DNA from 3 places in the Neorhizobium sp. DAR64860/K0K1 genome. Region 2 is predicted to be linked to each of the others. Evidence: predicted binding sites of a transcription regulator. Region 2 holds the regulator's gene; each other region holds the start of a gene.

Region 1 (4,151 bases), 1.6 Mb from region 2:
CTAGGTAGACCTCCAGCCGACCGCCCGTCATATGGCAAGCGCTTCAGAAACGATCCGCTCGCGTAAATTGGGCGGAAAGTCTCCGGGCACCTTGATATCGACGGGAACGCCGAGTGCTTCTTCGAGCTCCCATTGCAGCCCGCCAAGGGTGAAAAGCGATGTATCCGGCGACGGGTCGACCAGAATATCCAGATCGCTTCCGGCATGATCCTCGCCCCGCAGGACGGAACCGTAGACGCGCGCGTTGAAGACCTGCCGACGGGCGACAATCTCCCGGATCACTCCCCTGTTCTTCTCCAGCGCTTCCGACGGTCTCATGTGGCCACCACTCGTTATCCATCCAATATAGGCCACAAGCGACGGCGAAGAAAGCAACCCCCTCACGTCTCCGGCAAAAGGGCCAGCAACCGCAGATGCGCGATCCTTTCCACCTGGGCGCAGGCGGTCGCAAATTCCTGATCAGCGTCGTTGCCGACGCGGGTCTCGAAGGCGGCCAGAATGTCGTCCCTTGTCAGGCCTTTCACGGCGATGATGAAGGGGAAGCCGAATTTTGCGACATAGGCGGCGTTGAGTTCGGTGAAACGTGCGTGCTCATCTGGGCTCAGACGATCGAGCCCGGCGCCGGCCTGCTCGTTCTTGCTCTCTTCGGTCAGTCCGCCGGCGATGGCGAGCTTGCCGGCAAGGTCCGGATGGGCGTTGAGGATGCCGAGCTTCTCCTGCGGGTCCGCGGCGCGAAAAACCGCCACCATAGCCTCATGCACGCCCTTGGCGGTCAGCGGCACGAAGATCATGCCGCCGTCATAGGCGCGCTCGGCGATAAAGGGCGAATGTTCGAACACGCCACCGAAGGTCGCGACGAAATCGTTGCGGGCGGTCATCGGCCGGTCACCGTGCTTGATGCCGACACATCTGACGGCTTGTGATGGGCATGCCAGTGGCGGGCGATCTCGATGCGTTGCGGCAGCCAGACCTTGTCGTGCGAGAGCACGTATTCCATGAACCGCCGCAGCGCCGCCACGCGACCCGGACGCCCGACGAGGCGGCAATGGAGGCCGACCGACAGCATTTTCGCCGCCCCCTCCTCGCCTTCCCGGTAAAGCGTGTCGAACGCATCCTTGAGATAGGTGTAGAACTGGTCGCCGGTGTTGAAACCCTGCGGCGTGGCAAAGCGCATGTCGTTGGTTTCCAGCGTATAGGGGATGATCAGGAACGGCTTGCCATCCAGCCCTGGCACCCAATAGGGCAGATCGTCGGCATAGCTGTCGGACGAATAGAGGAAACCGCCCTCTTCCATGACGAGCTTCAGCGTGTTGTCGGAAGGCTTGCCCTGATACATGCCATAGGGACGCTCGCCGGTAAGCTCCGTATGCAGGCGCACCGCCTCAAGGATGTGTTCGCGTTCCCGCGCTTCGTCGAAGTCCTTGTATTCAAGCCAGCGGTAACCGTGGCTGGCGATCTCCCAGCCGGCTTCCTTCATGGCTGAGACAGCTTCGGGATTGCGGGCCATGGCAAGCGTCACGCCGTAGACGGTGGTCTGGACGTTGAGTTCGGTAAACAGCCGGTGCAGCCGCCAGAAGCCCGCGCGCGAACCGTATTCGTAGATCGATTCCATGTTGAGATTGCGCTGGCCCGGCCAGGCGGCGGCACCGACGATTTCGGACAGCAGGTTTTCCGACGCCGGATCATCGTCGAGGATCGAGCTTTCGCCGCCCTCTTCGTAGTTGATCACGAACTGCACGGCGATATTGGCGCCGCCGGGCCATTTCGGATCAGGCGTGTGGCGGCCGTAGCCGACGAGATCGCGGGGGTAGTCTTTTATGGTTATGGGCATGGTCCACCTCGATTATCTCTTGTGGAAGGTAGCCCAGCCTTTCCGCCGATGTCGAGACGGAACGTGATCGCTCAGGCGATCTTGCGGGCGGAAACGCGCCCCATCGGATGCAGAGAATGGACATGGAACGGCGCACCGGGCTCATTTTCGACGAACAGCGCGATGTTGGCGATTTCCAGGGGACGCAGCAGATACGGATTGAAATGGGCGCGCAAGGCCGTTTCGAAACGCGGCATTTCGGCCGGTGTCATCGGGCCCGTCAACGTCATGTGAAAGCGGTATTCCTCCATCACGTGAGGGTTGCCCCAGCGGTGGAGGTTGGAAAACTGCGGCGCTGAAAGATCGCCGGGATCGGCGCGTTCCAGCTCGCCTTCCGAAAGCGGCGCCCGGAACACGTCGAATTCCTGCATGACGGCGCAGGCGAGAAACCGCATCCGCTCGCAAGGCACAGCCGGAACGAGCCCGAAATAATTGCCGAGACGCGCCACTTCGAGAAGCGGCAGTTCGAAAGGATCATGCGATCCCGCAAAGTGCATCAGATGGCGCAGCAGCATCTGTTCGGTGATCTCAGGCGCCAGCCGGAACGGCGCCTTCAGCGTGGCGTGAAAACCGCAGCGACGCGGCAGCGCGGTATGATAGGCGATCTCATGCAAACCAAGGTTGCAGATCTCGGGCGGCTCCATCGCCTCGCCGGAATAGGCACTGCGGCCGAGCCATTGCGCCGCGGCAAGCGTCAGCGGATCATGCGCAGGTGGCGTAAAATAGAGTGCGTAGCGCATGCGTCACCTTTTCTGCCCCTGTTCGTTTATTCACGCATGCTCATCAATCCCACGAATTGGGTTACGCGATTTGCGTGACAGATTAACGACGAGAAAGGGCCGAAACGCGCGTTTAACGCGTAGCAACCGAAAGATGATCCCAAAGTATAAAACTCTCGGGAAGCGAGTGCTCTTGACCGATGACGAAACCGAGCGCGGCATTCGCAAGCCTGTGGGCAAGCCCGAAGCTGACCTTGAAGCCGCCGGTGAGAGCGATGACGCTTGGATGGTCGGGATGCGGCCCCACCATCGGCTCACGGCCGATCGCCTTGGGCCTCAAGCCGGCCCAGCGCTCCACCACTTCCGCACCGGAAAGTGCCGGCACGAGCGCGCGGGCGCGAACCAACAGATCGTCGAGCTTGGCATCGGTGGCAAACGGCGCGTCGAACTCCTCCTCGCTGGTGCTGCCGACCGCCACGTGGCCATCGTCATGGGCGATGACATAGAGGCCGTTGAGGAAGAGGATCGGCAGCGACGGATCGATATCGGCCTTCAACAGCGCCGCCTGCCCCTTCACCGGCTGTCCCAGCGGAACCGAGATGGATGGAGACAGGGGACCAAGCAGCGGAAACGACTGCGGGCCGGCCGCAATCATGCAATGGCCAAAACCGATCGAGCGTCCATCGGCAAATTCGACGCGGTTTGCCACCGGGTCGATCCGCTCCGCCGGCAGTCCTTCGATCAGGCTCACATGCCGGGCGTTGCCAAGGAAGGCGGCGAGCGCAGCCATCAGATGACGGGGGGAAACGCGGGCGGCAAACGTGTCGTGCACGATGCCGGCTTCGGTAAAGGCCGGGTCCGGCCATCCGTCGAAAGGCGACGCATCGAGCACATGCCAGTGGAACGGATCGCCGTCGTGCCGCCAGTTGACCTCCGCCTCCTGCTGATGGCGTAGGGCGATGGGTCTGAGATGCGGCTTCGGCAGCGGGATCAGCCGACCGGAGCGGCGATAACCGCAGGACAGCCCGGCCTCGGCTTCGAGCCTCGCCACTTCGTCTTCGAGGGCGACGAGTGCGTCGAATTGCGCCTGTTTCTTGTCGTTCCAGCGGTCGGGCACATGCGACATCAGCGCGCCCAGAATGCCGCCGCTGGCACCCTGCCCCAACCGTCCGGCTTCGACCAAAAGGGTTCGGATGCCGAGCCGTTCCGCCTTGACCGCGGCCCAGAGGCCCATGATGCCGCCGCCGATGATCAGGAGATCGACATGATCGCCGGGGAGATGCGGCATCGCTGGCGATTGACCCCGGGGACCTCGAGGATTATCCGCATCTTCCATGAGCAATCACGATCCCGAAATTGTAAAAGACGACGCCACGCCTGAAGCCCCGGCGCTCGACTGGCATGACGGCGATATGCCGTATTCGACGGAATTTGGCGACCACTTTTATTGCCGCACCGATGGCCGCCTGGAATGCGGCCATGTGTTTCTGGCCGGAAACGGCCTGCCGGAGCGCTGGAACGAGATGTCGCCGACCGAAGACACGTTCCGCATCGGTGAGCTC
Region 2 (4,151 bases):
CAGTTCTAGCACCGGAAAACTTTGCCGTCAGCGGTCAACGGTTCGGCCGTCGTCGAAGCATTTCTTTTCCTGGTTCCGCTAAGAGGGGCGGAGATTGCATTCATGGGGACAGGAACTGGAATGGCGGACACCAAAACAAGCATGGCAACGGATCTGTTGCTGCTCCTCACGCTCGCGACGCTTTGGGGCGCGTCCTACACGCTGATCAAAGTCGGTGTGGAGACGATTTCGCCTGTCACCTTTATTGCCGTCAGAACACTGGTCGCCGGGCTCATTCTCGCTGCGGCCCTGCGCCTTCGCGGATTGAAGCTGCCGACCGACGGGCAGACATGGAAGCTCTTCACGGTTCAGGCCTGCCTCAACAGCGCTGTCCCCTTCACCCTCATTGCCTGGGCCGAACAGACGACCGATGCGGGCCTTGCCACCATCTTGAGTTCAACGACGCCGATCTTCGCCTTTCTGCTGACGGCGCTGATCACGCGCCATGAAAGCGTCTCTGGGGCCAAGCTGTTCGGAGTTGCCGCAGGCATTGTCGGCATATGCCTGATCGTCGGCATGGAGGCGCTTGCCGGGTCGGGCGAGAACCTCTGGGCTCAACTCGCCATCGTGGCGGCGACGATCTGCTATGCGGCGGCTGCCATCTTCGGCAAGAATTTTAAGGGATTGGACCCGATGATGCCCGCCGCGGGATCGCTGATTGCAGGGGCGGCCATCCTCATTCCCGTGAGCCTCGTGGTCGATCGGCCCTGGACGCTGACGCCCAGCGCCGATTCCATGCTCGCCCTGTTGGCGCTGGCGGTATTTTCGACGGCGCTGGCCTTCGTCATCTATTTCCGGCTGGTCCAGACGCTCGGCTCCGTCGGCACGACGGCGCAGGCCTATCTGCGGGTGCCGATCGGCGTTGGCATCGGCGTCGTGTTTCTCGGCGAAACGCTTGCCTCGACAGCCTGGCTCGGTCTCGCCTGCGTCGTGACCGGCGTGATTGCCATGACGCTGCCGGCTAGGAGACGCGGTGATCAGGCTTCCATCGAGTAGCCGGCACCACGGACCGTGCGGATGACATCCTGCATGTTGGAAAAGTTGAGCGCCTTCCGGAGGCGCCCTACATGCACGTCGACGGTGCGTTCGTCGACATAGATGTCATGACCCCAGACGCCGTCGAGCAGCTGCGAGCGCGAAAAGACGCGGCTGGGTGAGGCCATCAGGAATTCCAGAAGTCTAAACTCTGTCGGCCCGAGGCGAACTTCGCGGCTCTTGCGGTGAACGCGGTGGGTTTCGCGGTCGAGTTCGATGTCGCCGCATTTGAGGACGCTCGACAGCACTTCGGGTCGGGCACGACGCAGCATCGCCTTGACGCGGGCCATCAGCTCCGGTGTCGAAAACGGCTTGACCACATAGTCGTCGGCGCCCGTGGCAAGCCCACGAACGCGCTCGCTTTCTTCGCCGCGCGCCGTCAGCATGATGATCGGCAGGCGTTCCGTCTCCGGCCGCATGCGCAGGCGACGGCACAGTTCGATGCCCGAAACGCCTGGCAGCATCCAGTCGAGAATGAGAAGATCCGGAACGCGCTCCTGAAGCCTGATTTCCGCTTCGTCACCGCGAAGCACGGTATCGACCTCGTAACCCTCGGCCTCCAGGTTATACCGAAGGAGGACGCTGAGGGCCTCTTCGTCTTCCACGACTGCGATCTTCGGCTGCATTCCGACTTGCTCCATCACTCGTCCCGAACCGCACTTAGATCCGCCAGATCCGCTCGCGCTGCTTCAGGTCATTGTTTTTGGCAGTTATCGTCCCGAAACCGGCAGGCGATTTCGGGAGAGCTGCATCATGTCCCGGCGGAGCCGAGCATGTTGGACGTATCGTCCTTCGGACGTTCGCCCTCCGGCTGTGCACCGGTCGCGATGTAGTAGATGGTCTCGGCGATATTCGTCGCGTGGTCGCCGATGCGCTCGATGTTCTTGGCGCAGAACAAAAGATGGGTGCAGGTGGTGATGTTGCGCGGATCCTCCATCATGTAGGTGAGGAGTTCGCGGAACAGCGAGGTGTACATCGCGTCAATCTCTTCATCGCGCTGGCGGATGATTTCGGCTTTTTCCGCGGAGCGGTTGGCGAAGACATCAAGAACGTCCTTGAGCTGCACCAGCGCCAGTTCGGAAAGATGCTCCAGACCACGGGCGAGCTTGCGCGGGACGCCTGTTCCCTGCACGGCGAGCACGCGCTTGGCGGTGTTCTTACCAAGGTCGCCGACGCGTTCCAGGTCAGCTGCAATGCGCAGCGTGCCGATGATCTCGCGAAGGTCGGCCGCCATCGGCTGACGCTTGGCGATGGTGACGATCACCTTGTCCTGGATATCGCGCTCGGCGTGGTCGAGAATGACGTCGTCCGAGATGACCTTCTGGGCCAGTGCGGAGTCGGAGTTGACGAGCGCACGCACGGCATCTCCGCACATCTGCTCCGCCAGGCCGCCCATTTCGGAAATCCGGCGGTTCAGGTATTTCAGTTCCTCGTCATAGGCCGAGAGAATATGGGTCGAAACCATGTGTCTGATCCTTGATGTCTGCAGTTGCGGCTGACGGGCTCTGCGCCCGCATCAGCCGAAGCGGCCCATGATGTAATCCTGGGTGCGCTGGTCATCCGGATTGGTGAACATCTTGTCGGTATCGTTTTCCTCGACCAGATGGCCGAGATGGAACATTGCCGTGCGCTGTGAAACGCGGGCTGCCTGCTGCATCGAGTGGGTGACGATCACGATCGTGTAGTTGGCGCGCAGTTCGTGGATCAGTTCCTCGACCTTGGCCGTGGCGATGGGGTCGAGTGCCGAGCACGGCTCGTCCATCAGAATGACTTCAGGCGAAACGGCGATCGCACGGGCGATGCAAAGGCGCTGCTGCTGACCGCCGGAAAGGCCGGTACCGCCTTCATGCAGGCGATCCTTGACTTCTGCCCAGAGGCCGGCGCGCTGCAGGCTTGCCTCGACAATCGCGTCCATTTCCGTCTTGCCGCGGGCAAGGCCGTGGATGCGGGGACCGTAGGCAATGTTCTCGTAGATCGACTTCGGGAACGGGTTCGGCTTCTGAAACACCATGCCGACCCGGGCGCGCAGCTCCACGACGTCGATTTCCTTGTCGTAGATATCGTCGCCGTCGAGCGTGATCTTGCCGGTGACGCGGCAACCCTCGATCGTGTCGTTCATGCGGTTCATCGTGCGCAGGAAGGTGGACTTGCCGCAGCCAGACGGACCGATCAAAGCAGTGACGGTATTTTGGCGGACATTCAGGTTCACGTCATAAAGAGCGCGCTTGTCACCGTAATAAACGGAGACATCCTTGCCGATCATCTTATATGCAACGTCGTTCATTTTCTTGTCCAGCGCCTTCTCAACTGCAGCTTCTGACATCATGTTCATTGCTTCCCCCTTCCTCTACCAACGCCGTTCGAAGCGGCGTCGCAAGAGAATTGCGCCAACATTCATCAAGATCAGGAACAGGAGCAGGATCATGATCGCTCCCGAGGTTCGTTCAACGAAGGCGCGTTCCGCCTCGTTAGCCCACATGTAGATCTGTACCGGCAGCGCTGTCGACGGATCCATCGGCGTGGTCGGATAGTTCGCCACGAAGGCGACCATGCCGATCAAGAGGAGCGGCGCGGTTTCGCCAAGGGCGTGCGCGAGGCCGATGATCGTACCGGTCAGGATACCGGGCATGGCAAGCGGCAGGACATGGTGGAAGATGGTCTGCATCTTCGAGGCACCGAGCCCGAGCGCTGCAGCACGGATCGACGGTGGCACTGCTTTCAGTGCCGCGCGGGTGGCGATGATAATGGTCGGAAGCGTCATCAGCGTCAGCACCAGGCCGCCGACCAGCGAGGCCGAGCGCGGCAGGCCCATGAAGTTGATGAAGACCGCGAGACCCAACAGACCGTAGACGATCGACGGGACCGCTGCGAGATTGTTGATGTTGACCTCGATCAGGTCGGTGAACCGGTTCTTCGGGGCAAACTCTTCAAGATAGATCGAGGCTGCGACGCCGATCGGCAGCGACAGGACGAGCACGATCAGCATCATGTAGAAGGAGCCGATCAGAGCGACGCCGACGCCGGCTGCTTCCGGACGGCTGGACGCGCCGTTGAAGAAAATGCCGGTGTTGAATTCC
Region 3 (4,151 bases), 1.3 Mb from region 2:
GAAGCGCGGGTTCTGCTTGTTGATGATGTAAACGCGGCCCTTGCGGCGAACCAGACGGTTATCGCGATGACGAGCCTTCAGCGCCTTGAGCGAGTTCTTGATCTTCATTGTACTGGTCCAGAAGTCTGTGGGCTCAAAGAGCCGCTTGTCTCTATCAATCGAAAGCGTGCCGCCTATCTGTCGACGAGGGGCGCGCTCAGGTTGGCGTGCAGATAACCCGTGGCTGGATGCGTGTCAACCTTGTGACGCACTTTATGACCGGGTTTTCCGCCCCTTCAGCTCCGTGACATGGCCCATTTTTCGGCCCGGACGGGATTCCGTCTTGCCGTAGAGGTGGACCAGCACGTCGGTCCTGGCGAGCCAGCCGGGCACGTCGAGGATGTCGTCACCGATCAGGTTGGTCATCACGCAATCGGAATGACGGCGCGGATCGCCGAGGCTTGCGCCGGCCACCGCGCGGATATGCTGCTCGAACTGCGAGACCACGCAGGCAGCCTCTGTCCAATGGCCGGAATTGTGCACGCGCGGTGCGATCTCGTTGGCAATCAGGGTGCCATCGGCCATCACAAAGAATTCCATGCCGATCACGCCGACATAGTCGAGGGCAGCGAGGAGCTTTTCGGCGGCACTGCGCGCGGTCTGCGCGGTCGTGTCTGGAATGGTCGCGGGCAGGGTGGAGGTATGAAGGATCCCGTTGCGGTGGATGTTCTCGGCCGGATCGTAGCAGGAGACCGTGCCATCCTTGGCGCGCGCGGCGATAATCGAGATTTCGCGCTCGAAGGGCACGAAGCTTTCGAGAACCATCGGCACCGAGCCGAGGTCCGCATAAGCGCCGTCGGCCTTGTCGTCGCTGGAGCGGAACACGCGCTGGCCCTTGCCGTCGTAGCCCATGCGGCGGGTCTTCAAGACACCCTTGCCGCCGAAGTCTGCAAGCGCTGCTTCGAGATCGGACTGGCTGTCGACGGAATGAAACCTTGCGGTCTCGATGCCGCAGCCGTTGAGGAACTGCTTTTCAACAATCCTGTCCTGCGCCACTTCCAGGGCCTTGGCCGGCGGGTAGACTGGAACCGACTGCTGCAGGAACTCGGCTGCCTCGACCGGTACGTTTTCGAATTCGTAGGTCACGACGTCGCAGCGGCTGGCGAGATCGGCCAGCGCCGTCCTGTCGTCGTAGGCCGCCGTGATCTGTTCGTTCGCGACCTGGGCGGCCGGGCAGTCGGCCTGCGGCTCAAGGATGATGATGCGGTAGTTCAGGCGTGCGGCAGCGATCGCCAGCATGCGGCCGAGCTGGCCGCCGCCGATTATGCCGATGGTGCGGATCGTCATGATGTTTCTCAGGGTGCTTCGTCGATGGGATATTCGGCGACCGATGCGGTGTGGTGCGCGCGATAGGCGTCGAGCCGGTCGGCAAGGTCATCGTCGGAAAGGGCAAGCACCGCTGCAGCAAGAAGGGCGGCATTGATCGCGCCGGCTCGGCCGATGGCCAGCGTGCCGACGGGAATTCCGGCCGGCATCTGGACGATCGAGTAGAGGCTGTCGGTGCCGCTCATCGTTTTCGACTGGACGGGCACGCCGAACACCGGAAGCGGCGTCAGGGCCGCTGTCATGCCCGGCAGGTGGGCAGCGCCGCCGGCACCGGCGATGATGACCTTGAAGCCCTCGTCGCGGGCGCTCTTGGCGAATTCGTACATCCGGTCCGGCGTGCGGTGTGCCGAGACGATCCGTGCTTCGTAACCGATGTCGAGCGTATCAAGCGTGTCGGCGGCGTTCTTCATGGTCTCCCAGTCGGACTGGCTGCCCATGATGATGGCGACTGCGGGTCTTTCTGACATTCCAGGCCCTTTAAGGTGAACTCAAGCGATGATGTCGGGAATGATCTGGTCTTCGATCTGGGTCATCCGGTCCTTGATGGCCAGCTTCTTCTTCTTCATGCGCTGGATGCGAAGAGCCTCACAGCCGACCTTGATCATGGCATTGATCGCGGCGTCGTAATCTTCGTGTTCCTGGCGAAGTTTCGCGAGTACCAGCCGGTTATCCGCCTGTTCCTGATCACGCATGCTCAGTCCCCATTCTTTACGCCGGCTTTTTGCAAACCCCGGCTTCATCCGCAAGCTCCTACCATCAAACCGCGTTAACTGGAAGTTAGCCGACGCCACGAATTTGCCGCTGAGAGACCATGATTTCTCCTTCGACAAAGCGGACCAACCGTGTCACACTTCTGTTGCAAACCTGAAGCCTTGGCTCAGAGGAGTGCCAAGGCAGGTACCTAAGGAAGGAACATGCCACATGACCGTCCAGGCGCATATCGCATCGCTTGAAAAGAAGCACGGCGACCTCGAAGAGGAACTCCAGTCCGTTCTCGCATCTCCATCCGCCGACGATCGTGAGATCGCAGAGCTCAAGCGCCGCAAGCTGCGCATCAAAGACGAGGTGGAGCGGTTAAAGACCGACACCCGTCATTAGGCGATCAAAAGCGCCACGCGCCTCACGTACATTCGTGAGAGGGTGCCCACAGCGGCACGATAAATTCCAAGACTAAAAGCAACAGTTCTGGTCGTAACGTCACAGTCGCGGCCAGAATTCACGTCCAGAACTGGTCGAGCCACAGGTTGAGCCGGGTGAAGCCGCTGCCGTTCACGGCATAGATGCGCCGCGTTCCCTCTGGTGTGACAGTCACGAGATCGCTGTCCAGCAGTGCTTTCAGATGCTGCGAGACGGCCGGCCTGCTGATCGGCAGTCCTTGTGCAAGTTCATTCACGGTTTTCGGCGCGCGTCTCAGCTCTTCGAGGAGATGGCGCCGGTTCGGGTCGGCAATGGCTGAAAACGGATCGAGTGTCATAGTTTGAAGCTAAGCATAACTTGACGAAGCAGCAACCGTTTTCGTGTCTCGCGACCGGCGGAAGGCCTTATTGTAATTGGGTTTTTTATGATGTTCGGATGGACCGGTCAGATCGGCAGGCCGTCCCACAGAAGCTTTACGCCGGCAACGAGCGCGAGCGCGTAGGTCATCGGATAGAACACTTCCGACTTCAGATGCTTGACGATCGCGGCACCGAGCATGGTCGAGACCAGGGCTGCCGGCAGCAATGTCGCCGAGATCGTCAGGTTTTCGGCCCCCAATGCGCCGAGAAGGAAATAGGGGATGATCTTGACGGCGTTGACGATGGCGAAGAAGCGGATGCTGGCCCCGGTGTATTTCTTAGGATCCAGCTTCATCGGCAGAACGTAGATCTGGAAGGGCGGGCCGCCGGCATGCGCCACGAAACTGGCATAGCCCGACAGCGCGCCCCAGAACGTGGCGGCCGCCGGACGATGCGGCAGTGCGGCGGCCGGACGGTTCTTAGCCGGGCCGTAGACCTGCCAGAAGTAGCGGAGGGCGAAGAAGATGGTTGCTGCCGCAATGACGATCCGCAATGCGTCGTCGGAGACATAGGCCGATGTTGCCCAGCCGAGCGCGATGCCGATGACGCCGCCCGGCAGGATCATCAGCAGGGTTTTTCTGTCGTTGAAATGGCGCCAGGACCAGAGTGCCACGATATCCATCAGGATCAGGATCGGCAGGAAGATCGCCGCCGCTTTGACCGGGTCGACGGCAAGCGACATCAGCGGCATGCCCATCAGGCCGATCGCGCCGCCAATGCCGCCCTTGGAAAGCCCGACCAGCATCACGGCGGGCACCGCTGCTGCAAAGAAGGCGAGGCTGAGCGTATCGGAGGAAAATATGTCTGGCATGGGCACTTCAGGCTTGCACCGTTGAGGCGGGCAGATGGGATGAGCGGTTGATTGCGCAATCCTTCCGGTCTATCGAATCATTCAAGAGAAAACGAGTGCGGATCGCCGGGTTGCGGTTCGCTGCATGGGAAGAAACATGAAGAAACAGGAAGAGCGTTGCCGTCTGGTGCTGATCGTGCCGCAGGATGCGGATGCGAAAGCGCAGGCGGACCGACTGGAGAAGGCGCTTGCGGGCGGCGATGTCGCCTCGGTGATCCTGCCGCAATACGATGAAGACGATACCGCGTTCCAGGACCGCGCCGAACTCATGGTGCCGATGATCCAGGCTGCGGGTGCCGCAGCGCTGATCGCCGGAGACAGCCGCGTCGCAGGTCGCGTCAAGGCAGATGGCCTGCATATGGCCGGTTCGATGGAAGAGC

What was found. Region 2 encodes PhoB, which activates phosphate uptake and scavenging genes when phosphate is short. Its sites were predicted from a motif close to TGTCATNNANCTGTCAT; they were not measured.
Region 1: a site for PhoB is predicted at 2,685-2,701, ahead of ACQY1J_RS09445 (DUF1045 domain-containing protein). Genes of this name have one in related genera too.
Region 3: a site for PhoB is predicted at 2,209-2,225, ahead of ACQY1J_RS07710 (YdcH family protein). Genes of this name have one in related genera too.

What each region holds. Positions count from the first base shown of each region.
Region 1 covers NZ_CP191459.1:976,542-980,692, reverse strand. The annotation lists gene ACQY1J_RS09465 (HepT-like ribonuclease domain-containing protein) at 1-31, opposite strand, end outside; gene ACQY1J_RS09460 (nucleotidyltransferase family protein) at 28-318, opposite strand; gene uraD (2-oxo-4-hydroxy-4-carboxy-5-ureidoimidazoline decarboxylase) at 381-878, opposite strand; gene puuE (allantoinase PuuE) at 875-1,831, opposite strand; gene ACQY1J_RS09445 (DUF1045 domain-containing protein) at 1,903-2,610, opposite strand; gene ACQY1J_RS09440 (NAD(P)/FAD-dependent oxidoreductase) at 2,723-3,925, opposite strand; gene mnmD (tRNA (5-methylaminomethyl-2-thiouridine)(34)-methyltransferase MnmD) at 3,924-4,151, shown strand, end outside.
Region 2 covers NZ_CP191459.1:2,903,693-2,907,843, forward strand. The annotation lists gene ACQY1J_RS18595 (DMT family transporter) at 121-1,035, shown strand; gene phoB (phosphate regulon transcriptional regulator PhoB) at 1,017-1,700, opposite strand; gene phoU (phosphate signaling complex protein PhoU) at 1,826-2,539, opposite strand; gene pstB (phosphate ABC transporter ATP-binding protein PstB) at 2,591-3,406, opposite strand; gene pstA (phosphate ABC transporter permease PstA) at 3,422-4,151, opposite strand, start outside.
Region 3 covers NZ_CP191459.1:659,697-663,847, forward strand. The annotation lists gene ykgO (type B 50S ribosomal protein L36) at 1-108, opposite strand, end outside; gene ACQY1J_RS07695 (5-(carboxyamino)imidazole ribonucleotide synthase) at 253-1,326, opposite strand; gene purE (5-(carboxyamino)imidazole ribonucleotide mutase) at 1,335-1,832, opposite strand; gene ACQY1J_RS07705 (YdcH family protein) at 1,854-2,057, opposite strand; gene ACQY1J_RS07710 (YdcH family protein) at 2,287-2,463, shown strand; gene ACQY1J_RS07715 (ArsR/SmtB family transcription factor) at 2,582-2,839, opposite strand; gene ACQY1J_RS07720 (sulfite exporter TauE/SafE family protein) at 2,947-3,732, opposite strand; gene ACQY1J_RS07725 (thiamine phosphate synthase) at 3,869-4,151, shown strand, end outside.